Regions from separate parts of the Ruegeria sp. K3 genome, predicted to be linked through region 1. Evidence: riboswitches for the same ligand, from Rfam matches in the RefSeq annotation. Region 1 holds a riboswitch; each other region holds the start of a gene.
What was found. Region 1 has a riboswitch for cobalamin ahead of ACR0MP_RS11300 (energy-coupling factor ABC transporter permease). Riboswitches for the same ligand answer to the same signal wherever they lie in the genome.

Region 1 (5,493 bases):
GATGACGGGCGTTTATGGTTATGGGGGCGCGTCGGGTCCGAAATTGAAGTCTTTTCAGGTACGCTCTTCCCCTTTGCTATCGAAGTCGCGGCACAGCGATGGCCAGGTGTAGATCGATGCGCGCTCGTCAATACCAAAGCAGGCCCCACACTTTGCGTCCAAGGTTCCGCGGATCACATCGACGATTGGACTAAATCTGCGCTTGGTTTTGACGTTCCAAATGTGATTTCGATTAAGCACATTCCTATGGACAAGCGTCATGCCTCCAAAGTCGATCGTACGAAACTTACACGCATAATAGAAACCTGACGCAATATGGCTCGTAGGCCACTGAGCCTGCCCAACTCATCGCTCCCGTCGCTGTGCGCGTTAACAGAGGACTGAGTGTAGCGACGAAGTCATTGTTTTAGAATTTCCAATCAAAACCTGCACACCTTGGTAAGGGGAAATCTGCAATTGCCAGTTACATCTGGCCGCATGAAACATATAATCGCAGATACACTGTTAGGGTGCGCCCCGGCGAACGGTTGATACCCATGTCATTGCACAAAGATGTTCGGCTTGACGCGTCATCCAAATCCGTCCCAAACCTCAAGCGTTTCTAACCCAGAACTACTAGCCGGCTTTCTTCTATGCTGCTGCAAGAATCTCAATTAAGCTCACGCACACAATCACGACTAATAACTGCGCGCTCGCGAACTTTGCTGCTCTGCATTTTAAATTGAATAAGCTGTTGTAATGCGTCGATGAACATAAAAGATTGAAATAGAGTTCTCTTGGCTCGGTAGCTTCAGATACCCAGGAGAAACGAGTATGGGGAAAGCAGATATGACAAAACCTACTTCCGCTCAGAAAAAACTTTCGGAACGGTTACCAGTTTATCTATCGTTGGCCTGTATCATATGCAGCTACCTTGTCTCCGCCGCTTCATTGCAAGCTTCTGAGCTTCCCTGGATCAAACTAGATAGAGAGGTTCAGGCGCCATCGGGCGCCAAATCACTCTGCAAAGATTATTCGTGGGCGTGCGCGAATACTCGTACTTCTGGTCTGCCAGAAGCGCAGGAGAAACAGATCGTTAAAGCGATTAACTTGCGCGTCAATCGGAGGATCCGCGCCGTTTCGGATCAAAACCAATACGGGACAAAGGAATACTGGACGCTACCAATGCAGGGGTCAGGGGATTGCGAAGATTTCGCTTTGCAAAAGAAGTTTGAACTAATGCAGAACGGCTTGGATCCTACGAAGCTACTTATTGCAACTGTCTTAGACACCAATCGCAGTGGCCATGCAGTTTTGGTTTATCGCTCGAGTGAAGGCGATTTGATTCTGGACAATGTCACTAACAGGATCAAATCGTGGAAGGAAACGAGGTATCTTTTCCTACGAATACAGGACCCAAATCACCCTGATCGTTGGGTACAGGTTTCTAGCGGCTAAAAACAATGTGGCGCGCCCTCGAGACGCGCCACAATAAAATTTTGGTCCTGCGGCTACTGGTTGTTTCGCGGCAACCCAAGTTTAGGACACCGCTTCAAACTTTGGTCAAGCTTTCGCAGCGTTGTACAAACGCGGAGTCACCAGACCTGTACTGTTCAAACCGCGCATCGCCTTGGCTGCCGCAAGCACTGCCAGATCAGCAATCGGCTCAATGACAATTACCAGCATATAAGCACCGCCAAAGGACAGAACCGACGCCATGGTTTCTGCGCCGAAACCCTGGCCGTAGAAGGCCCAGAACCCAACCCATGCGACTACTCCTCCCTGATACGTCGCACTTAGGGCAAGAGCTTGGCCATATTTGAGGTCAACATATGCTGTGCCGGGTGCGATGATGCGGCTGGCCAGTGCTTGTAGCGCAAATAGCGGCACCAGCAGAGTGGTCAGGTTGATGAAGTACTGCGGAAGATCGAACGGGGCAAAAAACACACCCTGAATCAGGAGACCAGCTGCCAATCCAAAAGCCGCGGGTGCAGCACCGAGAAGCAGAAACAGCGTCGACCCCAGGATGAAGTGGACTTCAGAGACACCAACCGGGAAATGCGGCAGGACTTCGAAGAAAAGGAAAACCCCAACGGTGGCGAGCACCGAGCGCATAACAAAAGATGCAGGTCCATTCGCTCGCAATGTGGAAAACGTTTCTTTCGCTGCGTAAGTAGCCGCACCTGCGGCGGTAACATAGGAAAGCGCGATTTTGGCACCATTCACGATGCCCGGTTCGATATGCATGTTCTTTCTCCCTACCGCCTCACCCGGCGGCTTGTCAGGTTGAATCGACCGTAAGGCCGACAGGTTCAGTCTGGGCATAGCCCGGCGCTTTACGGCAGGTCTCCTGACTCGCGGGTGCTCGCTCCGCCAACCTTCCCGGTTCCATTACGAACCAGTGGTGTCTTGGCATCGCTCTCCGCTCACAGTTGCGGGGGCAGTTACGGAATTGGCGCCATTGAAAACACCGAACCGTATTCCCTTTTAATCCTTTTGGCTTCCGCCATCAGGAACCGAAAACAAATCACCGCTACAATGGCGGCTTCGCCTGTGTCAATTGTCTTTGCGACCTATTCCAATGTAAACTCGACCGAAGCAGGATTCACGCAACCGGTCACGTGATCAACTGGGTAATCCAAGCGTTACCTGAAACCTCTTGAAGCTCTAGCTGCTAGAGGCTTTAAGATTCGAATTAATTCGCGATAGTGCGATCCAAATACGTTAAACTTGTGAACCAGGACGAGACCTATGCTTACAAGGCGCCATTTCATTCAATCCACCACAGCGCTGTTCTCGGCGTCTGCGGCCAGTCCATTGATCGCCAAAACCTGGCCAACCGTATCGCAGAAGACCTATTGGGACAGTCAGGTCACGCCAATTGGTTACGATCCAATGACCTCAAATCCGTGGGGTGTTCATGACCGTTTTTTACCAAGACGCGTCGCGGCAAATGATGGTTTGGTTCCAGGTGACATCCATGTGGATGCCGTCGCGCGCTATCTCTACCATATCGAAGAAGGCGGGACCGCAATGCGCTATGGCGTAGCGATCGCGCGCGGGAACCTTTACGAGCCCGGCACCTATGTTATCCGCCGAAAGGTCGAATGGCCACACTGGACACCAACCGCTTCAATGATCGAGCGCAACCCCGAATACGCGGAATTCCGGAATGGCATGGAGCCCGGGCCGAATAATGCTCTCGGCTCTCGTGCCCTTTATCTATACGTTGGAGACCGAGACACATATCTCAGAATTCACGGCACGCCTGAGCCAAGAAGCATCGGCGGTCGCGCAAGTTCCGGATGTGTGAGAATGATCATGGCCCATATCAATGACCTCTACCCAAACGTGAAAACCGGCTCGACCGCTTTCCTATACTCTGCCGAAGATAGCGTCACAGCCCGCTCATGAATATTGGGCAGCGTACATGGACGTCGCTGCCCTCATTTCGATCAGGCGTCGCGCGCAATGCAGATCGGAGCGCCATTCGTCGCGCGCAATGGTACCAATGTCGTCTCGACGGGTCCGCTGTGCTCATACCAAAAGCAATTGTCTTCGGGCAGGAGGCGCGCTGTGGTCAAATCCTGCGCCGGCCCTGCCAGCGCTACGACCGAATCTGGCACGTTGCCTGGTTCAAGTGCTTTGCTTTTGGCCCCGGTGAACTGGGCTGAGCAACCAGCCGTAATCGAGACTAACGTGATGGTAATTGCGATCCGTTTCTGCATTGATCTGTTCCAAATTTTTTGCGTCATCTGCAATTAGATTGCATCCACACGGCCGGCCCGCAAGACGAAATGAACTAACAATATCGCAGGCAAAGAACCCGGATAAAAAGAATACAAAAGGTATTGAAGCTCTAGTTACTGTAGGAACTATTTACAAAGGACCATAGAGATTCTTGAGGTCCAATCATGTCATCCGATACCCATAGCCACGACCATGGCCACGAAAACAAACATGGTCACCACGCATGCGGTAGCGGCGGGTGTGGCGACATCGCCCCCGCCGGTCCAATTCCTGAAGGTGGTAGAAGCTTTCAGGTCTCTGGCCTTGATTGCGCCGAAGAGGTGGCGATCCTGAACCGTGTCGTCGGCCCGAAAGCAGGTGGCGAAGAGCATCTTGCATTTGATGTGATCAACGGTCGGATGACGCTTCTTGAAAGTGCTTCCAAGTTATCTGACGAAGATGTCATGCTGCTGGTTGCGAGTACTGGTATGACCGCCAAACCATGGGATGACGGAAATGCCGCCCAGGACCAGGCGGCGCATATTGCACGTCAGCGGCGGTTCACCACTCTTAGCGGAGGGTTTTGGGCAGCAGGTTTTGGCTGGCACATTTTCGAAACCGGCATGGGCGGTGCGCTCGGGCTGTTCTCGGGACATGGTGAGGTTCCGATGCCTTTGCCCGAGGCAGCTTTGTTCGCAGTCGCGATCTTGTTTGGCGTCTGGCTGGTGTCCCCTAAGGCCTGGTCTTCGGCGCGTCGACTTTCGCCTGATATGAACCTTTTGATGGTTGTTGCCGTCGCCGGTGCCATCGCTCTGGGTGAGTTTTTTGAAGCGGCAACTGTAGCATTTTTCTTTTCGCTCTCTCTTTATCTGGAAAGCTGGAGTGTCGGACGTGCTCGGAACGCGGTGTCCGCGCTGCTTGATCTGGCCCCCCCGACGGTTCGGCTGGTTCGTGCTGACGGTTCTGAGGCAACGGTCCCGGCGGCGGATGTCTTTGTCGGTGACAGCTTCATCGTTCGAGGTGGGGATCGCATTCCACTTGACAGAGAAGTCATCGAAGGGGCCGGTGCCGTTGACCAGGCTCCAATCACGGGTGAAAGCGCGCTGATTCCCAAAGAGCTGGGTGATGAGGTCTATGCCGGCACAATCAATGGTGAAGGCACCCTCAAAATACGTGCGACGAAAACAGCGTCAGACACCGTGCTTGCCAAGATCATCCGGATGGTCGGTGATGCTCATGCGCGCCGCGCGCCGGTTGAGCAGTGGGTTACAAAATTTGCGCGGATCTATACGCCCATCGTTATGGTCGTCGCAGTGGCCATCGCCCTGATCCCGCCGCTTGCATTTGGCGCATCGTGGGGCTTCTGGTTTTACAATGCGCTTGTTCTGCTGGTTATCGCCTGCCCCTGTGCGCTCGTAATTTCCACACCGGTTTCAATCGTTGCGGCTTTGACCGCTTCGGCCCGGGCTGGGGTTCTGATTAAGGGCGGCGCATATATCGAGGCCCCCGGGCGTACCACCGCACTGGCCATGGACAAGACAGGCACGATCACCATGGGTGAGCCTGAAGTGGCCAATGTCTATCCGCTGGGCGCCGCATCCGAGCAGGAGCTGTTGGCGAGCGCTGCCAGCCTTGAGGTTCGGTCTTCACACCCGCTGGCCCGCGCCATTTTGACCAAGGCAGAACAGACCGACATTTCGATATCGGCGGCTGAAGACATCCGAACCGTTCCCGGTCGTGGTCTGGAAGGCCGTACCGAGCGTGGAGATATCTGGCTTGGCTCTG
Region 2 (5,493 bases), on a different contig from region 1:
CACGTCAAAATGCGACCTAAGTATCCATTACGGCGATTCCAGTCGCGAAACGGGCATGTTCAAGACACTATTTCACGACAAGATCATGGCGCTTTGTAGCCCAAGGTTTGCGCAACAGAATCCCATCAAACGTGTTGAAGATATTGCCAGGGTCCCCCTAATTCATCTCGACGCTCCGGATACCGGCTGGACCGACTGGCGTGCCTGGACCCAGAAACTCGGCTATGAAGGCCCGCTGAATTCCGCGCATCGGGTCAACAATTACACGATCGCGCTTCAGGCCGCTCAGGACGATATGGGCGCAGTGCTGGGATGGGAGGGACTGACCTCGGAGCTGACCGCATCCGGAAAACTGGTCAGACTGTTGCCGCAAACCATCTCATCGCAACTGGATTTCTACGTGAAACTGCACAACACCTCATCCGACCGCGCCAAGCTTGTGTTCAAGTGGCTCGGCCAAGCGGCTGACGGAAAGGTTTAAACTCGGCTCAGACCTGATCAGGACGAAATATCTTGGGAGCGAAGATCGAGGGCCTTACCGTTGATTTCTCGCTGTCCTGAATAAAAGCAAGAACACAAACACCGATCCGATTGAAGTTGTGACGATCCCCACCGGCAATTCCTGCGGAGCCAGCAGAAGCCTGCTGAGAATGTCAGAGCCGGTCAACAAGGCAGCACCAACCATAGCGGCGGTAGGTAGAAGGTTTTTGTGCAGGGGACCTGCGATCCCGCGTGCAATATGCGGCACCATCAGACCGACAAAACCAATCACTCCGGCTACGGAAACAAACACGGCCGTTGCCAAAGCTGCGGTGAAAAACATGCTGAACCGCAGACCCCGAACCGGCACACCCAGAGTTGCGGCAGTCAAATCCCCGGTCAGCAGCGCATCCAACCAGCGGCTGCGATAAAGCGAATAGCTCAGGATCAGCAGCAGACCGATGCACACCAGCGGGAACGTCTCCCAACGGGCCAGGCCCAGCCCCCCCAGCATCCAGAAGATGACAGAATGGGCGGCGCGGCTATCACCGGCGAAGATCAGATAGTTGGTGATGGCCGAAAACAAAAATGACACAGCCAGACCCGCAAGGATCAGCTTTTCCGGTGCGCTGGTGCGAAGCCCATGAACCAGCGCCAGCACGATGCCCGACGCCACAAGACCGCCGCAAAAGGCCGCCAGAGGCAGAGTCCAGAAACCCAGAATATCTCCGGTCACGGTAATTACAAACACCGCCCCCGCTGCCGCGCCCGAGGACAGGCCGAACAGAAATGGATCGGCAAGGTCATTACGTGTGGTCGTTTGCAGCACCACGCCAACGATGCCCAGCCCGGCACCGATCACGGCTGCTAACAACGCGCGGGGCAATCGCAGGTCGAATACGATCCTATGCAGCGGCGACATCTCTCCGTCCTGCAACCCGGTACCGCGCAAGATCGCGGTGAAGGTCTCGGACAAAGGTATCGAGGTTGTGCCGTAGATTGTGGAAATCAGCAAAAGGGCGGCCAGAACGACCGCCCCCAGCAACAACGTCAGGCCCAATCCGCCCATATCAGCTCTGACCCGGATGCATCGCGCGCGCCATCTTCGAGATCGCTTCGATATTTGCCGGTCCGGGCGTCAGCTCTTCGTAGCGCAATCCGATCCAGCGTTCGTTCTTGACGGCATCAGTCTGCGACATGACGGGATGTTCCTGCAGGAACTTGAAGGTGTCCTCGGCGCCATTGCCGGTCTGATAATCCAACAAAACCAGGAATTCCGGGTTCGATGCGGCAACGGCCTCCCACGAAGTGCGGCCCCAGCTCGTGTCCATGTCATGAGTGACGTTTTCACCACCAGCGGCTGTGATCATCGCATCGGGAATCGCGAATTTACCGGCGGTAAACGGAGCATCTGCAGGACCATCCAGAAGAAAGACGCGGGGCTTGGGCAGTTCAGCAGTCTTGGCATCGATCGCTGCCAGCTGCTCTTTCCAGCCCGAGACCAGAGCCTCGGCCTTGTCTTCGACTTGCATCACCTTGCCCAAGCGCAACACATCGCCAAACAGAAGATCCATGCTGGCTTCGGGGCGATCCTTGTCCAGATGGACACAGCTTTCCGTTAGAACCAAGGTCTTGATTCCGAACGGTTCCAATGTATCTGGGGTCACATCACCACCCGGCTTCATGCCATAGTACCAACCTGCAAAGAACAGGTCGGGTTCAACCGCCACCAGGTTTTCGACGGTCGGATATTTCGGCGCAAGCTCGGGGATGTCGCCGCGCAGAGCATCAAAATCAGGGCTGGTCTTGTACCAGCCGGTGATGCCGGTCAGGCCGACGATCTTGTCCTGCAGACCCAATGCAAAGGCCATATCGGTCATGTTCATGTCATGCACAACCAGGCGCTCGGGCGCGGTATCAAAAACCAGTGGTTCGCCGCAGTTGTCTACGGTGACTTCTTGCGCAGCAGCACCGCTTGCCATGGCGGTGGCAAACGCCACGGGCCAGATGTATTTCATCTCAGTGTGTTCCTTCGACTAAGTTGAGACTGTGGTTCTTCGAATATCAAGCGCCGGGATCACGCGGCCTTCGTGGAGAAAGCAGAGGAAATCAACGCCAAAAGTTTCGCGGACTCTTTCGGGTGTCAGCACCTTGTCCACCGACCCAAACTCGATCATACGGGTCGATTTCATCAGCGCCACGTGTGTGGCGAATTCGGGGATCATGACCAGATCGTGTACAATCATGACCACGGTGATCCCAAGCTCGGCGACCAAAGACAGCATCCGCCCTTTTGCATCAGGATCCAGATGGTTGGTCGGTTCGTCCAGAAACAGCAACGAAGGGTTCTGCGCCAAAGCACGCGCGATATGGGCACGCTGACGTTCGCCTCCGGACAGTTGGGCCATGCGCTTGTCCGCGAGATTGGCGAGACCGGTCAGGTCTAAAATCCGGTCCAGCTCTTGCGCGTGGCCTTCGGTAGAGCGGTCCGCACGGATGGGTATTTGCCCCAGCGCAACATAATCGCGTAACGCCAAGCGTCCATCGGGCAGTTCCTGCTGACCTACCACTGCGATCATGCGCGCACGCTTTTTGGCGGAGAGCTGTTTCAGACTGCGTCCTTTGATCCGAACATCGCCAAGTGCCAGCGGCTCAGCGCCGCACAACAGATTGAGAAGCGTCGTTTTCCCCGCCCCGTTCGGGCCGGCGATGGCTAGAATGGAACCCTCGTCCAACTCGAACGAGACGCCCTGCAACAGGACATCTCCGTTAAGGGCATAATACTCAAGGTTTTCGGCAATCAGAAAGGGTCGCAACGTCATTGCGATGCCCCCTGTTCGATCCGCGGCATGCGCGAGAGGGTTTTATTGAACAACGCCTGCGGGCGATCAGTGGCATTTGTCCAGCCATCCGGGCTTTCACGATACTGCGCTGCAAACTCAGCCAGCGCCTGCACCTCATCCGCGGTCTGAATGCCACCAAAAAGGTATTGCGCCTTTCCTACGGCCTGGAACCCAACCGTTCTGGGACTATCGCAGCCTGCCATGCAAGACGACGCGCGGATCGCAAAACTGCGATGTAATTTCCCGGTCAACGCATCGCAAATTTCATCAAGGGGCAGCCCTTCAGTGCAGCTTTCGCAGACTAGAATGAAATGATCAGGCGTATCTGGCATGGTCCACTCCACTTGTTTCCAAGCGCATGCGGAAGCTGCCGACAATGTAAACACGCGATTGACGCGCCATCAAAGCCTCCTTCCAGGACGCCCCGCCCCGGGTTGGTTAAACATCTGATGGCAGGTCTCCTGACTTGCGGGTCCGCGCTCGGCCAACCTTCCCGACCCTGTGGACCAGTGGCTGTTTGGCCTTGCTCACCGCTTACAGTTGCGGGGGCAGTTACGGAATTGGCACCTTTTGGCAAACCTCACCGTATTCCCTTTTCATCCCGCGGCAACACCACCGGGAACCATCAATCGATTGAGTGCCCGAGAACACCGGACACGTCAATGATAAAGTCGAAGGCACCCAACTCTGGTCGAGGATCGAGCGCGGGCAACCACGTGTCCGTAGCACCAACCGAATGGGTTGGGCTGCGCGCCGAATTTGTCTGGCCACGGCTGTCCATAGTTGGTGTGTTTGGAAATTAGACAATCTGAGGTAAGCTGAACAAATTTAGAGGTTTAGCTTTGTCAGCGCCTTACCCCTGTTTGATCATTGCCTGGGTTTATCCAAGGAGACGGTTCTTTGACGCATGTTTCGCAAAACGCATTGCCGCCGGATATTGTTGATGATGTCATTGACCACAATCTCGAGGCCGTTGCACGGTGGAAAGGCCATCGCTTAAGGGCTCAGCATGGGCGCAGTCACGGGTGCGTGGCTGCAACATTCACTGTCAGAAACGATCTACCAGAACAGTTCCGTCACGGCCTGTTTGAACAGCCCGCTGCCTATTCAGCCGCACTTCGCTTTTCCAACGGCGCGCATCTGGATGACCGGAAATCGGATGCCCACGGGATGGCGATCAAGCTTTTTGACGTGCCAGGCCCCAAGCTGATCGACGCCGAGGCACTTGCGCATCTGGGGACCACACAACTCAGCGACGAGTTCGATTTCGTATTGGTCGATCAGGATGTGTTTCCCAGCTACGTCCCCGATGAATATGAGCGATTGGGCAGGCTTGTCGCCACATTACAAGCGGTCCAGCACGCGATCAAAGGGCGACGAAAATGGAGCCTTAGGTTGATCACCAAAGGGCTGCGCGCAGGATTTCGCGCCTTCCTCACTCGTGAAGGCAAGCGTCAGTTTCGCGTCGCGAGTGATTTTGCCTCGAACTATATGCACTCGCCTTTTGAGGTCCATTTCTGGTCGACAACACCGTATCGGCTGGGCCCCGATCTAACGGTCAGATACTTGGCCCGCAGCGCGAAACCAAAAATTCCGGCACATCCGGTAGACGACCCAGATGGGATCGGGCAGTGTTTGCGGCAAGACGTGGCCGATGGAGATAATCACTTCGAGCTGTGTGTGATTGAGCCCCCGCGCCCGGCCGACGAATTCGATGTGCTCGACAATCGCATCCGGTGGGCATGCGACCCGCAACCAGATGCACCTCTTGATCCGTACCATCATACCGTCACGCCCGTGGCGGATATCACGATTCCCAAAGGTGCAGAATTTGATCCGCAGAATGGAGACGCGATGAGCTTCGCGCCCTGGCGTGTCACGGCAGATCACGAACCTTTAGGACCGATTAATGCGATCCGGCTCAGAACCTATCTGAGCTTGGCCCGCGCCCGGTTCCCGAATCGATGACCAAACGGAGATGTATTGATGCTGGACGTTGATGATCTGATCAAACTCGGATTCAAGATCTCCCCACCCGTTACGAGCTATTTAGCCGCGATCAGGCTTGCAAACGCCGCGAAGATCCACCGACCGCGGCCCTATACGATGGGCGCAGACTACACGACATGGCCCGGCGTGTTTTCCCATCGCTGGATCGGTCGGCATACAA
Region 3 (5,493 bases), on a different contig from region 1:
GGGATTGGGCTATTTGTTCGCCACGCAGGACGCCCGCGCCTCGGAAACCTATTGGCGCTTGATGGAGGTTTTGGGCGGCCTGGACGTGCGGCTGTATTGTTGTTCGGGCGACATGATTAACGACCTGGCGGATGGTACGATCGCGGTGGCCTACAACGTGCTTGGCAGTTATGCGGCGGTACGAACAGAAGGAAAGGATGCCCTTCAGATCATTCTGCCTTCGGATTTTCAGACGACGATGATGCGAACCGCCATGGTAACTGGCAAAAGCCGCTTGCCGGAGGAAGCGGAGACCTTTGTCCGGCACCTGACCACGCTGAATCCGGAATCAATGGCAGCACTGCCACTTCTGGACACGCAGGACTCCACGACCGAAAGCGCAGCGATAGCGCTGGACCCTGCGCTGTTGACGTTCCTCGATACGCTGAAGCGCAGAAAGTTCCTGTCTGCCTGGGAAAGTGCCGCTATTCAAAAATGATCGGACTTAGACAACAACCCTATCCGTCATCGCTGAACTTGTTGCTTAACACTGTTGACGCTGGAAGACATCAGCCAGCCCAGATTACGTCGCACGAATCTATAATCAGAAAATGATCTCGGCTCAAAGTTTCTCGACGGCCACTTGCGCCCCCATGATGGCCTTGAGCCGCAGCCCCGCAGAATGTGCCCCGAGGAATTCGTGGAACGCACGCATCACGTCATCTTTCCACCAACCGCGCCTGTGATAATCGTCAAGCATGATTACGCCGCCTTCGATCATCTTGGGCAGCAAAGCACTCAGATCCGTTTTTACGCCCTCGTAGGAATGGTCGCCGTCCAGATAGGCGAACCCGATGCTTTGATCTTCAAACAAACGCAGCGCTGGTCGCGAATAGTCGCGAATGATCGAAATTTGCCCCTTGGCAATCTCGGTGCTGTATTTGCCCGTCACTGCCTCGTAAATTCGATCCATATCCTTTTGCGTGCGCGCTCCGGCAAGCGAAGCACCGCCATCCGGGTCTTGCTGTACTTGCCAGGGATCGATGAGGCACAATTTCGAGGGCTGCAGCTCTTCCAGCAGAATCCGCGAAAACTCGCCCTTCCAAACGCCAATTTCAACGCTCAGCCGTCCATGCGGCATGGTCTTGAGCATTTCGCGCCGCAGGGAATCCTTCCGCTCGCGCTGCTCAGCTTGCTTCTTGCGGCGATCCTCAGCAGATACAGCTTCACCCATAGACGTCTTCTCCGGTAGAGGAATTTTGCAACGCTTCAACCAGATCAACCCAGTCCGGTCTGGCTCTCAATTCTTCGGCTTTCGACCTGTGCCACTCACATGCTTGGTGATGGAGGTCTGCCAATTGCGGATCTGCCATCATCTCAGATTTGATGTCGTGCATAGCCGGCATGTGTTCCAGAATTGAGCGATCCTCAACATCATTGTGGTTCATCATGAGCCAGTATTTGAGCCCTTGATCCTGCCCCACATGATTGGTGCGCCCACGGTCGCGCTTGACCAAAAAGCTATCAGTGCTGCGCACAGCATAATGATGAATGCGCGCGAATTCATGGCTGAAACCACGCCATGCTTTCCATTTCACTTGGTCTGCTGGGTACAGGTTCCCGCCCGAATCCCGCCACAACACGCCTTCGTATGGCGCGTCAGGGTTCGGTGCATCTTCTGGATTGATCCTGGGACGGTGGGCGCGAAAACGGCTGAATTTTCCGTTGTTGCGGAACAGCGTTTTGAACCCTTTGGTCCGGTGATGCGGATAGCCGTCTTCCGTGGCGGCCTGAAAGAAAGTCTCAGGTACGGGTCGATCAACGAAATCGTTCTGACCCGCGTTTCCGAACATGCGCCAGCAGATCGAGATCGCGTCCGCCACGCCGCTGGCCTCAACGAGGCTTCTTATATCACTATTGGGCAAACGGATATTGATATACTCGTCCACATCCAAACTGAGAATCCAATCCGATGACAGATAGCTTGGGTGATTCCGCGCAAGCGAAAATGCACGAACCTGCGGCGCGGCGCGCGGACCCAGCCTGTTTCGTTCGTGGTGAGCCCAGCCAAGCGCTTGCAACCGTTTGCCCATGGCATCGGTACCATCAGCGCAATCATTGGTATAAATCAGAATGTCATCAAAGCCGATTGCGTGGTTGTAGGCCACCCAATCGATCATGAAAGGCCCTTCGTTTTTCATCGTTGTTACGATGAGAAAGGTCTCATTGGTCATAAGTTGTTCTCTTGCCTGTGCCGGTGACGGATTCCTGTTGACCTATTTAGAATAGCCCCAGAATTTTGTCCAACCAGGTCGCCAGACAGCCGCAACGCTTGCCGATTATTTGATCTACCGATTCTGCGGGATCACCTCGTAACCCGGTTCTTCTGGCTCGTCGTCCAGCATCTCGGTTGGGAACCCTGGCGCCTGGATCTCCAGTCCGGTCGCGTCCTCTAGCCGCCTGATGATGTTCGGGGACAGTTCACGCTCACCATATCGCGCGATACCATCTTCGAAAATCTTGATCATCAATGGGTTTATCTCAAGGGGAACTCCGGCACGGTCGGCGACCTCCTGAAACAGACCGATATCTTTTTTCACCAGGTCCATGGTGAAGGAAATATCGCGCGAGCCGTTCAGGATGACCTGACTTTCGGTCTCGTGCACGAAGGATGTGCCTGACGATATCTTGATCGCTTCATAGGTGGTTCCAAGGTCCATACCGGCGGCCTTGGCTGTCACCAAAGCCTCGGCGCAGGTGATCAGGTTGGCGGTAGCCAGATAATTGGTCAACACCTTCAGAACAGAGGCCGAGCCCAGATCGCCCGTGTGCAAAATGCGCCGCCCCATGGTGGTCAGGAATGGCAGGATACGTTCAAAAGTCTCACGATCACAGCCTGCGAAGATCGAGATATTACCCGTCGCTGCCCGGTGACATCCGCCGGAAACCGGGCAATCCACTGCAGCCCCACCTCGTTCAATGACCATTGCGCCAAGGCGTTTGACTTCGGCTTCATCGGTGGTCGACATTTCCATCCAGATTTTGCCAGGGCCGACCTCTGGCAACATTTCCTGCATCACCGCATCCGAGGCCGCAGGAGAAGGCAAACAGGTTATAACAGCATCGCAATTGCGCATCAGTTGCGCCGGGCTTTTGGCGGCTTTGGCACCCTTGGCGACGAATTCGGTCACCAGATCCGGGTTCAGGTCATGAACCGTCAGATCGATACCGTTTCGTAGCAGCGATCCAGATAGCTTGCCCCCTACATTCCCCAGCCCGATAAACCCTACTTTCATGCGCGGTATCCTCCTGTTCGCATCTTGCTGCCATGCCAGCACGTCGTTGCAGAAGTATCATGCCGCCCAGCGACCCCGACAGGTCGCTTTTTATCCGCTTTTTCACGGATCGGCGCGACTCGCTTGACAAGCAACCCTGCCCTGCCGCATGTCCCTTTCGTTGGTGTCTGCGAGAGCAGATGAAAAGGGAATGCGTCAGCGGTTTTTGCCGTCAAACGCAGCCGCCCCCGCGACCGTGACCGGAGAGGGTGCCCAAAGCCACTGGCAGTATGGCCGGGAAGGCGGGACATCCGACAGAGGCCTCCTCTGACATCCGCAAGCCGGGAGACCTGCCAACGCCCGAAGATGAAACCGGACGGGGTGTTCCGGTGTGGGGCTGTGATCGGCCCGCATGAAACCCCGTCCCCCACGAAGAGGATTTGGGGGGATGAGAGACATGACCGAGACCGCACCGGTCGAACTGCTGGTTTGCACTACCTGCCGTCGCGGGCTGCCTGTCGAGGATGACGCCCAGCGCCCCGGCACGTTGCTGCACAAGGCGCTTGAACAGGCGGGCCTGCCCGAAGGCATTACCTTGAAAGCTGTGGAATGCCTGTCGAATTGCGATGAAGGCTGCTCGATCGTGCTACGCGGAGGACCGGATCGCTGGACTTTCGTGTATGAACATCTGAACGAGATCGACCATGTCGAAACCATCGTCGAAGGCGCAGCCAAATACCTCGCCACCGAGGACGGTTTGGTCAAATGGCGCGAACGTCCTGAACATTTCCGCAAAAACTGTGCGGCCCGCATTCCCCCGATTGGAGCCCTGAAATGAGCAATCTTGAGAAACTCCCCGTCACTGTGATCACCGGCTTTTTGGGCTCGGGCAAAACCACTTTGGTGCAACACCTGATGCAGAACCCGCAGGGCAAGCGTCTGGCGGTGGTCGTCAACGAATTCGGCGATGTCGGCGTCGATGGCGATATCCTGAAGTCCTGCGCCATTCCTGATTGCCCCGCAGAAAACATCATGGAACTGGCCAATGGTTGCATCTGCTGCACCGTGGCCGATGATTTCATCCCGACCATTGAAGCCCTGATGGCACTAGAGCCGCGCCCCGATCACATCCTGATCGAAACCTCCGGTCTTGCCCTGCCAAAACCCCTGCTGAAGGCGTTCGACTGGCCCGATATCCGCTCGAAAATCACCGTCGATGGCGTGATTGCTCTGGCCGATGCCGAGGCTGTGGCCGCTGGTCGGTTTGCACCGAATGTCGAGGCGGTGGATGCGCAACGCATGGCAGATGACTCGATTGATCATGAAACTCCCTTGTCCGAGGTGTTCGAGGACCAGATTTCCTGCGCCGACATCATTCTGCTGACCAAGCCCGATCTGGCTGGCCCGGAAGGCGTTGCGAAAGCGAAAGAGATCATCGCCGCCGAAGCGCCCCGCCCCCTACCCGTAGTCGAAGTGGCTGAGGGTGCCGTGGACGTCCGCGTCGTGCTGGGTCTAGAAGCCGCGGCCGAGGATGACATGGACGCGCGTCCCAGCCATCACGACGGCCATCACGATCACGAGCATGACGATTTCGAAAGCATCATCGTTGAACTGCCCGAGCAAACCGATCCGATTGATCTGGTCGCCAAGATTGAACGATTGGCCAACGAGTTGAATATCCTGCGCGTCAAAGGCTATGCCGCCGTTCAGGGCAAGCCCATGCGCCTACTGGTTCAGGCCGTCGGTGCGCGCGTGCGTCACCAATATGACCGCCCGTGGGAGCCCGGCGAAGACCGTCGCTCGCGCCTTGTGGTCATTGCCGAGCATGACGATATCAAAGAGGCCGAGATCCGGGATATCCTCGTGGGTGTAACCGAGGCTGCCGAGTAAGACCTATGCACGTCGTCTTCCGCGAAAGCCATGGGCTCGAAGAAACCGAGACCCCGACCGATCTGGGCCAAAGCCCGGCTGATCTGGTGGTGCTGTCCTTTTCCGACAGTGACCTTGGCGCTTTCGCGGCGGGATGGCATCGTGGAGGTGGGCCTGAAGGACGCATGCCAACGATGCGGCTGGCCAATCTGACGGCGCTGAAGCATCCCCTCTCAGTCGACACCTATGTCGAGCAGACACTGGAGGGCGCAAAGGGCATCCTGATCCGTCTGATCGGTGGAGTGCCCTATTGGGCCTACGGCTTGCAGCAGGTTCTGGCGCTGGCGCAGGCCAAAGGGATTGCACTGGC
Region 4 (5,493 bases), on a different contig from region 1:
CGATTGCCATTCGACTGGATTGCTGTTTCTGATCACAGGCAGACCAATGTTACTTTCCTTATCGGACCTCGGATGGTCCTCTCATTTCGCGGCTCAGCATACGGCTGATCCGTCACTTCTTCCGTATCGCATCTCGGCCGTACACCGGGATCGACTGATCGGGCTGCGCCCTGAAGGTGAATCGCCTTTGTTATCTCTGGATCAATCAACCGGCGCATATGCCGTTGGGGATTGGGTTCTGGCGGATGAAAACAAACGCATACGCCGAGTGATGGACCGGCGCAGCCTGCTGCAGCGCCGGGCCGCAGGTACAGGGGCAGCGGCGCAGCTGATTGCTGCAAATGTTGATGTGCTGTTCATCGTCAGTTCCTGCAACGCCGATTTCAATATGCCACGATTGGAGCGGTATCTTGCGCTGGCGCATCAGGCAGGCTGCTATCCGGTGGTCGTTCTGACCAAATCGGACATGTGCGATGATCCGAGCCTTTATGTAGATCAAGCCCAATCGCTCGCCCCGTTTCTGACGGTACTTGCGGTCAACGCGCTGGATCACGGCGATCTCGAACAAGTTCTGTCGTGGTGTCCGAAAGGACAAACCAGCGCCTTGCTTGGATCATCCGGCGTTGGGAAAACGACGCTCGCCAACGGGATGACGGGGCAGGATCAGGCCACCGCAGGTATTCGCGAAGACGATGCGCGCGGCAGGCACACAACAACTGCACGCGCCTTGCATCGCATGCGCAATGGCGGCTGGCTGATCGATACGCCCGGCATGCGCGCGTTGCGTCTGCTGGATGCGCAGGAGGGGTTGGATGAGGTATTTTCGGACATCTCAGACCTCAGCCTGGATTGCCGCTTCTCGGATTGTCAGCACGAGTCTGAGCCCGGATGTGCGGTGCAGGCGGCAATCGACGCTGGTACGCTTGATCCCGCGCGGCTGGACCGCTGGCGCAAGCTGCGGCGCGAAGACCAACACAATTCCGCTTCGGTGGCGCAGGCCCGCGCCCGTGACAAGGCTTTCGGCAAGATGGTGCGCAGCGTGATGCACGAGAAAAAATCCCGTAAAGGGCTATAACGAAGCTGGGCACCGACCTACCGGTGCCCAGCGCTATCAGGCGATCAGCCTAGGCCAGACTGCCGCATTCCGTCTTGCGAATGCACCGATATGGCCGATCTTGGACACTCCGAATTCGCTTGGTGCAAGCAGATGGCGCCCGGCTTTGGGTCCATAGAGATCGGCAAGACGCCAGACAGCATCCGGCGGCACCATTTCATCATCTGCGAAGGTAAACAGATCGACACGTTTGCCCAAGTCTTTCCAGCGGGCGGCGGGCAGTGTCGTGCCGATCTCTGGCACATAGCTTTTGGGGGCGGTGCACCATTTGCGCCATTGCCAATAGACTTGGGCAGGCAGGTCCGATCCAAACCCGACCAACCGCCCGGGCAGGTAGCCAAGCGCCTTGACCACCAGCGGCGCGTGACCATACCAGAACAACGCCGCCAAAGCGCGATAAGGCCAAGGGTGATCCGCCAGCGTTACCAGACCCGAACAGACACAGATCATCCTGTCAATCTGATCGATATCGGGTTGGATCGGGCCAAACATTCCGCCCAAGGAATGACCGATGCTCCATAGCTTGGCCTGCGGAAACCGTCGGCGCATCTCGGCCCGGGCGGCTGGAATGTCGATCAACGCCCAATCGGCCATGGTGACATTTGACCGCTTTTGCGAACCCACCAAAGAGTGACCAAAATCCCGGTAGTCATAGGTCAGGCAGGCCATGCCCTGTTCTTCGGCAAGCCATCGGGCGAAGTACTGATAGTAATCCCTCGGCACCCCAGTCGCACCGTTTATGACGACCACCTTTTCGGGGTCGGCAACCGGACGGTAAAGCCGCGCCGACAACATTGCCGGGTCGGACGGGATCTGAAAATCCTCGGTCACAACCGCCAGCTGCGTGTCCAACATGGTGCCCTCCAATACCGACTGAACTGATCAGTTCACCCGAAGCGCCTCAAGTCAAGGTTGACGTAGCTGGACCGTACGTCACTTGCCTGACGCAATCTTCTTGACTCGGGCACGGCGCAGCCGCTAGCCATGGCGCGATGGTTCTCGCGCCCAATCGGGCCGGGATGAAAAGGGAACACGGTGCGGTTCTGCCCGGATAAATCCGGAAAGAACCTAGTCCGAGACTGCCCCCGCAACTGTAAGCGGAGAGCAATGCCGAGATACCACTGGCCTTGAAGGCTGGGAAGGTCGGCAAAGCGATGACCCGCAAGTCAGGAGACCTGCCATCGGATGTAGAACCGAAACTCGGGCGGGGTGTCCGGGACGGGTTTGATCGTGCTCCGCAACGACCAACCTGTGCCACGCCCTCGCCTTGCGCGCGGAGGGCGCATTGATGATCTGGAAGACCAAAACACACGAATTCACGGCGACCGTGTGCCAACGTACTGGCGCACCCTGCCCCGCATTGGCGCAGATGGCGCGGGCTCTGACGCAGGCCATGTCGTCTGCACAGCCGATCACAAAACCTGAGTTCGAAATTGAAGGCAGCATAGACCTGTCGCACTGCCCAGAGGGGTGTACCGCCCGCTTTCGCGCCCAATGTGATCAGATCCGCGTATTCTGCGGCGCCGATCCTGAAACTGCGATCGACCGGCTTGATGACTACGCTGACATGATGTTCGGGACCGAGTTCAGCAGCCTGCCCTCTGACCTGCTGAGGAACCATCCGTGCGCCATGCTTGAGGCTTCGCTTCTGGTACCACATACCGGTGGCGAAATCTCGCCACATGTTGGTGTCTAGGCCGTCAAACGGCTTGAACACGGGCCGGTTCAACGGCCCAAAGCATCTGGGCATTTGTCTCGACTGCGCAAGGACGCACCGTACGCAATCGCTTCAATGCCGCCTCAGGCCGTTCACCGCATTCAACCATCAGACGCAGAACCACCATCCCGGATCGGCCACAGCCACCACGGCAATGCACTAGCACACGGCCACCACCTGACAACGCCTGACGGGCAGTCGCGCCAACGCGGGGCCAGCGCTCCACAATCTCCTTGGGTGGCGTGCCAAAATCTTCGATCGGCAAATGCACCCATCTGCTGGCACGCCCCTGAATATCAGCGCCAAAATTCCGCGCACCATCCTGAATCATCTCAACCTCAGTCGTCATCGAGATCACAAGCCCGGGCTTCCAGTCTGCGATAAGATCAAGGTCTTCTGCATACGTTCCTCCACGCCCAGGCATCGAGGACAAGGCCAAGGTGCCTCCGCCGACCTGCAACGCATAAACCACCAGTTGCGACATAATCTCCCCCCAAACAAACTTCACCCAACAACATACTGGTCCAGTAAATAGAATAGAGTGGATTTTAGCCGCATACCCACGCATTCCAAAATGAAAATCGTCCCGGCTGGCTGTGGACGCGGGCGGCGGGGGCCTCTACGCTGCGGCGTAACGCGAATCCGACAGAGCAGACATGACCGAGACGCCCAGCCCCGCCTACCAGGTTCTTGCCCGCAAATACCGCCCCGAAACCTTTGCCGATCTGGTCGGTCAGGACGCCATGGTGCGCACTCTAAAAAACGCCTTCGAGGCGGACCGGATCGCGCAGGCCTTCATCATGACCGGCATCCGCGGTACCGGCAAGACGACGACCGCTCGGATCATAGCCAAGGGTATGAACTGCATCGGTCCCGATGGCAGCGGCGGCCCTACCACCGAACCCTGCGGTCAATGTGAACACTGCGTAGCCATCATGGAGGGCCGCCATGTCGATGTGATGGAGATGGACGCCGCCAGCCGCACCGGTGTCAATGACATCCGCGAGATCATCGACAGCGTACGCTATCGCGCTGCATCCGCGCGCTACAAGATCTATATCATCGACGAGGTTCACATGCTATCGACCAGCGCTTTCAACGCGCTGCTCAAGACGCTGGAAGAACCCCCCGAACACGTGAAGTTCATCTTTGCCACCACCGAGATTCGCAAGGTCCCGGTGACCGTCCTGTCCCGTTGCCAGCGCTTTGATCTGCGCCGGATCGAGCCGGAGGATATGATCGGACTGCTGCGCAAGATTGCAGATGCCGAAGGGGCACAGATTGCCGAGGATGCGTTGTCGCTGATCACCCGGGCCGCCGAGGGATCGGCGCGGGATGCGACCTCGCTGCTTGATCAGGCGATCTCGCACGGGGCCGGTGAAACCAGCGCGGATCAGGTGCGCGCGATGCTGGGGCTGGCCGATCGGGGCCGGGTGCTGGATCTGATGGATATGATCCTGCGCGGCGATGCTGCAGGCGCGTTGACCGAGCTGAGCGGGCAATATGCCGAAGGGGCTGATCCACTCGCCGTCTTACGCGATCTGGCTGAAATCACGCATTGGGTTTCGGTGGTCAAGATCACACCGGATGCCGCCGAAGATCCCACCGTTTCCCCCGACGAACGCGCCCGAGGTCAACAAATGGCCGAGGCTCTGCCCATGCGAGTCCTTACACGCATGTGGCAAATGCTGCTGAAAGCGCTCGAGGAAGTTTCCGCCGCACCCAACGCAATGATGGCTGCGGAAATGGCCGTGATCCGCCTGACCCATGTGGCCGACTTGCCTAGCCCGGAGGAGCTGATCAAGCGTCTGCAGGATTCACCCCCGCTGCCCAATGGTGGCCCCGACAAGGGAATCGGTGCGCCGGGACATGCTCCTGCCGCGCCGCAGGCTGCGGCCCGACCGGCCTATGCCACATCGGGAATCGGCGGCAACGCCGGCGGGCCAACGGCCGCGCCAGCCCAAGATGTGCAGGCAGCGCTGGCACGCTATCCAACATTTGAACATGTGGTCGAACTGATCCGAGCCAACCGGGACGTGAAGTTGTTGGTCGAGGTCGAAAACGGCGTGCGTCTGGTATCCTACCAACCGGGCAGGATCGAGTTTGCCCCAACCGACAACGCCCCGATCGACCTGTCACAACGATTGGGCGCGTCGCTGCAGCGTTGGACAGGCAACCGGTGGGCCGTTTCTATTGTCGCTGAGGGCAACGCACCGACCATTGCCGAGGTACGGGACGCTGCAGACTTGGCCCTGAAAGCCGAGGCTGAACAGCATCCTCTGGTGCAAGCAGTGCTGACTCATTTCCCGAAAGCGCGGATCAAGAGCATCGAAACCGCAAAACAACGCGCCGCTCAAGTCGAAACCGAAGCCCTGCCCGAGGTCGAAGACGAATGGGACCCGTTTGAAGAGGACTGACTTTCGAGCATAAGCGCACCTCAACCAAATGCTCCCGCACCCGCCACGGGCCATCGGCTGGCGCCGATACCCCTGAGCGGCTTTGTGCCCGGCAGCGCGCCTTGCTCGCCACCCGGCCCAACGGGAGGAAAGGTCTTGCCAAAGACCTTGACGACGGTCGGGAGCATCCTGACCTCTTGTGCCGCGCGGTTACGCTTCGTATCTAGGCCACAAATCGAGTGACAGGAGATTACCGATGCTAAAAG

Region 2: linked by a shared signal. The riboswitch ahead of ACR0MP_RS20790 (DUF1636 family protein) and the one ahead of ACR0MP_RS11300 (energy-coupling factor ABC transporter permease) in region 1 are both predicted to bind cobalamin.
Region 3: linked by a shared signal. The riboswitch ahead of ACR0MP_RS08685 (DUF1636 family protein) and the one ahead of ACR0MP_RS11300 (energy-coupling factor ABC transporter permease) in region 1 are both predicted to bind cobalamin.
Region 4: linked by a shared signal. The riboswitch ahead of ACR0MP_RS17465 (hypothetical protein) and the one ahead of ACR0MP_RS11300 (energy-coupling factor ABC transporter permease) in region 1 are both predicted to bind cobalamin.

Annotation. Positions count from the first base shown of each region.
Region 1 is NZ_JBQFMM010000005.1:186,487-191,979, reverse strand. It holds gene ACR0MP_RS11310 (AMP-binding protein) at 1-309, shown strand, start outside; gene ACR0MP_RS11305 (transglutaminase-like cysteine peptidase) at 814-1,437, shown strand; gene ACR0MP_RS11300 (energy-coupling factor ABC transporter permease) at 1,543-2,226, opposite strand; cobalamin riboswitch at 2,303-2,515, opposite strand; gene ACR0MP_RS11295 (L,D-transpeptidase) at 2,731-3,393, shown strand; gene ACR0MP_RS11290 (hypothetical protein) at 3,435-3,707, opposite strand; gene ACR0MP_RS11285 (heavy metal translocating P-type ATPase) at 3,894-5,493, shown strand, end outside.
Region 2 is NZ_JBQFMM010000016.1:25,539-31,031, forward strand. It holds gene ACR0MP_RS20770 (LysR substrate-binding domain-containing protein) at 1-481, shown strand, start outside; gene ACR0MP_RS20775 (FecCD family ABC transporter permease) at 536-1,549, opposite strand; gene ACR0MP_RS20780 (ABC transporter substrate-binding protein) at 1,551-2,498, opposite strand; gene ACR0MP_RS20785 (ABC transporter ATP-binding protein) at 2,517-3,302, opposite strand; gene ACR0MP_RS20790 (DUF1636 family protein) at 3,299-3,655, opposite strand; cobalamin riboswitch at 3,758-3,965, opposite strand; gene ACR0MP_RS20795 (catalase family protein) at 4,224-5,291, shown strand; gene ACR0MP_RS20800 (peroxidase family protein) at 5,310-5,493, shown strand, end outside.
Region 3 is NZ_JBQFMM010000004.1:22,792-28,284, forward strand. It holds gene ACR0MP_RS08665 (ABC transporter substrate-binding protein) at 1-478, shown strand, start outside; gene ACR0MP_RS08670 (class I SAM-dependent methyltransferase) at 602-1,213, opposite strand; gene ACR0MP_RS08675 (glycosyltransferase family 2 protein) at 1,206-2,213, opposite strand; gene ACR0MP_RS08680 (NAD(P)-dependent oxidoreductase) at 2,328-3,314, opposite strand; cobalamin riboswitch at 3,420-3,626, shown strand; gene ACR0MP_RS08685 (DUF1636 family protein) at 3,712-4,092, shown strand; gene cobW (cobalamin biosynthesis protein CobW) at 4,089-5,144, shown strand; gene cobN (cobaltochelatase subunit CobN) at 5,150-5,493, shown strand, end outside.
Region 4 is NZ_JBQFMM010000010.1:136,448-141,940, reverse strand. It holds gene rsgA (ribosome small subunit-dependent GTPase A) at 47-1,075, shown strand; gene ACR0MP_RS17470 (alpha/beta fold hydrolase) at 1,112-1,969, opposite strand; cobalamin riboswitch at 2,091-2,311, shown strand; gene ACR0MP_RS17465 (hypothetical protein) at 2,403-2,810, shown strand; gene ACR0MP_RS17460 (phosphatase domain-containing protein) at 2,815-3,315, opposite strand; gene ACR0MP_RS17455 (DNA polymerase III subunit gamma/tau) at 3,488-5,248, shown strand; gene ACR0MP_RS17450 (hypothetical protein) at 5,269-5,415, opposite strand; gene ACR0MP_RS17445 (YbaB/EbfC family nucleoid-associated protein) at 5,484-5,493, shown strand, end outside.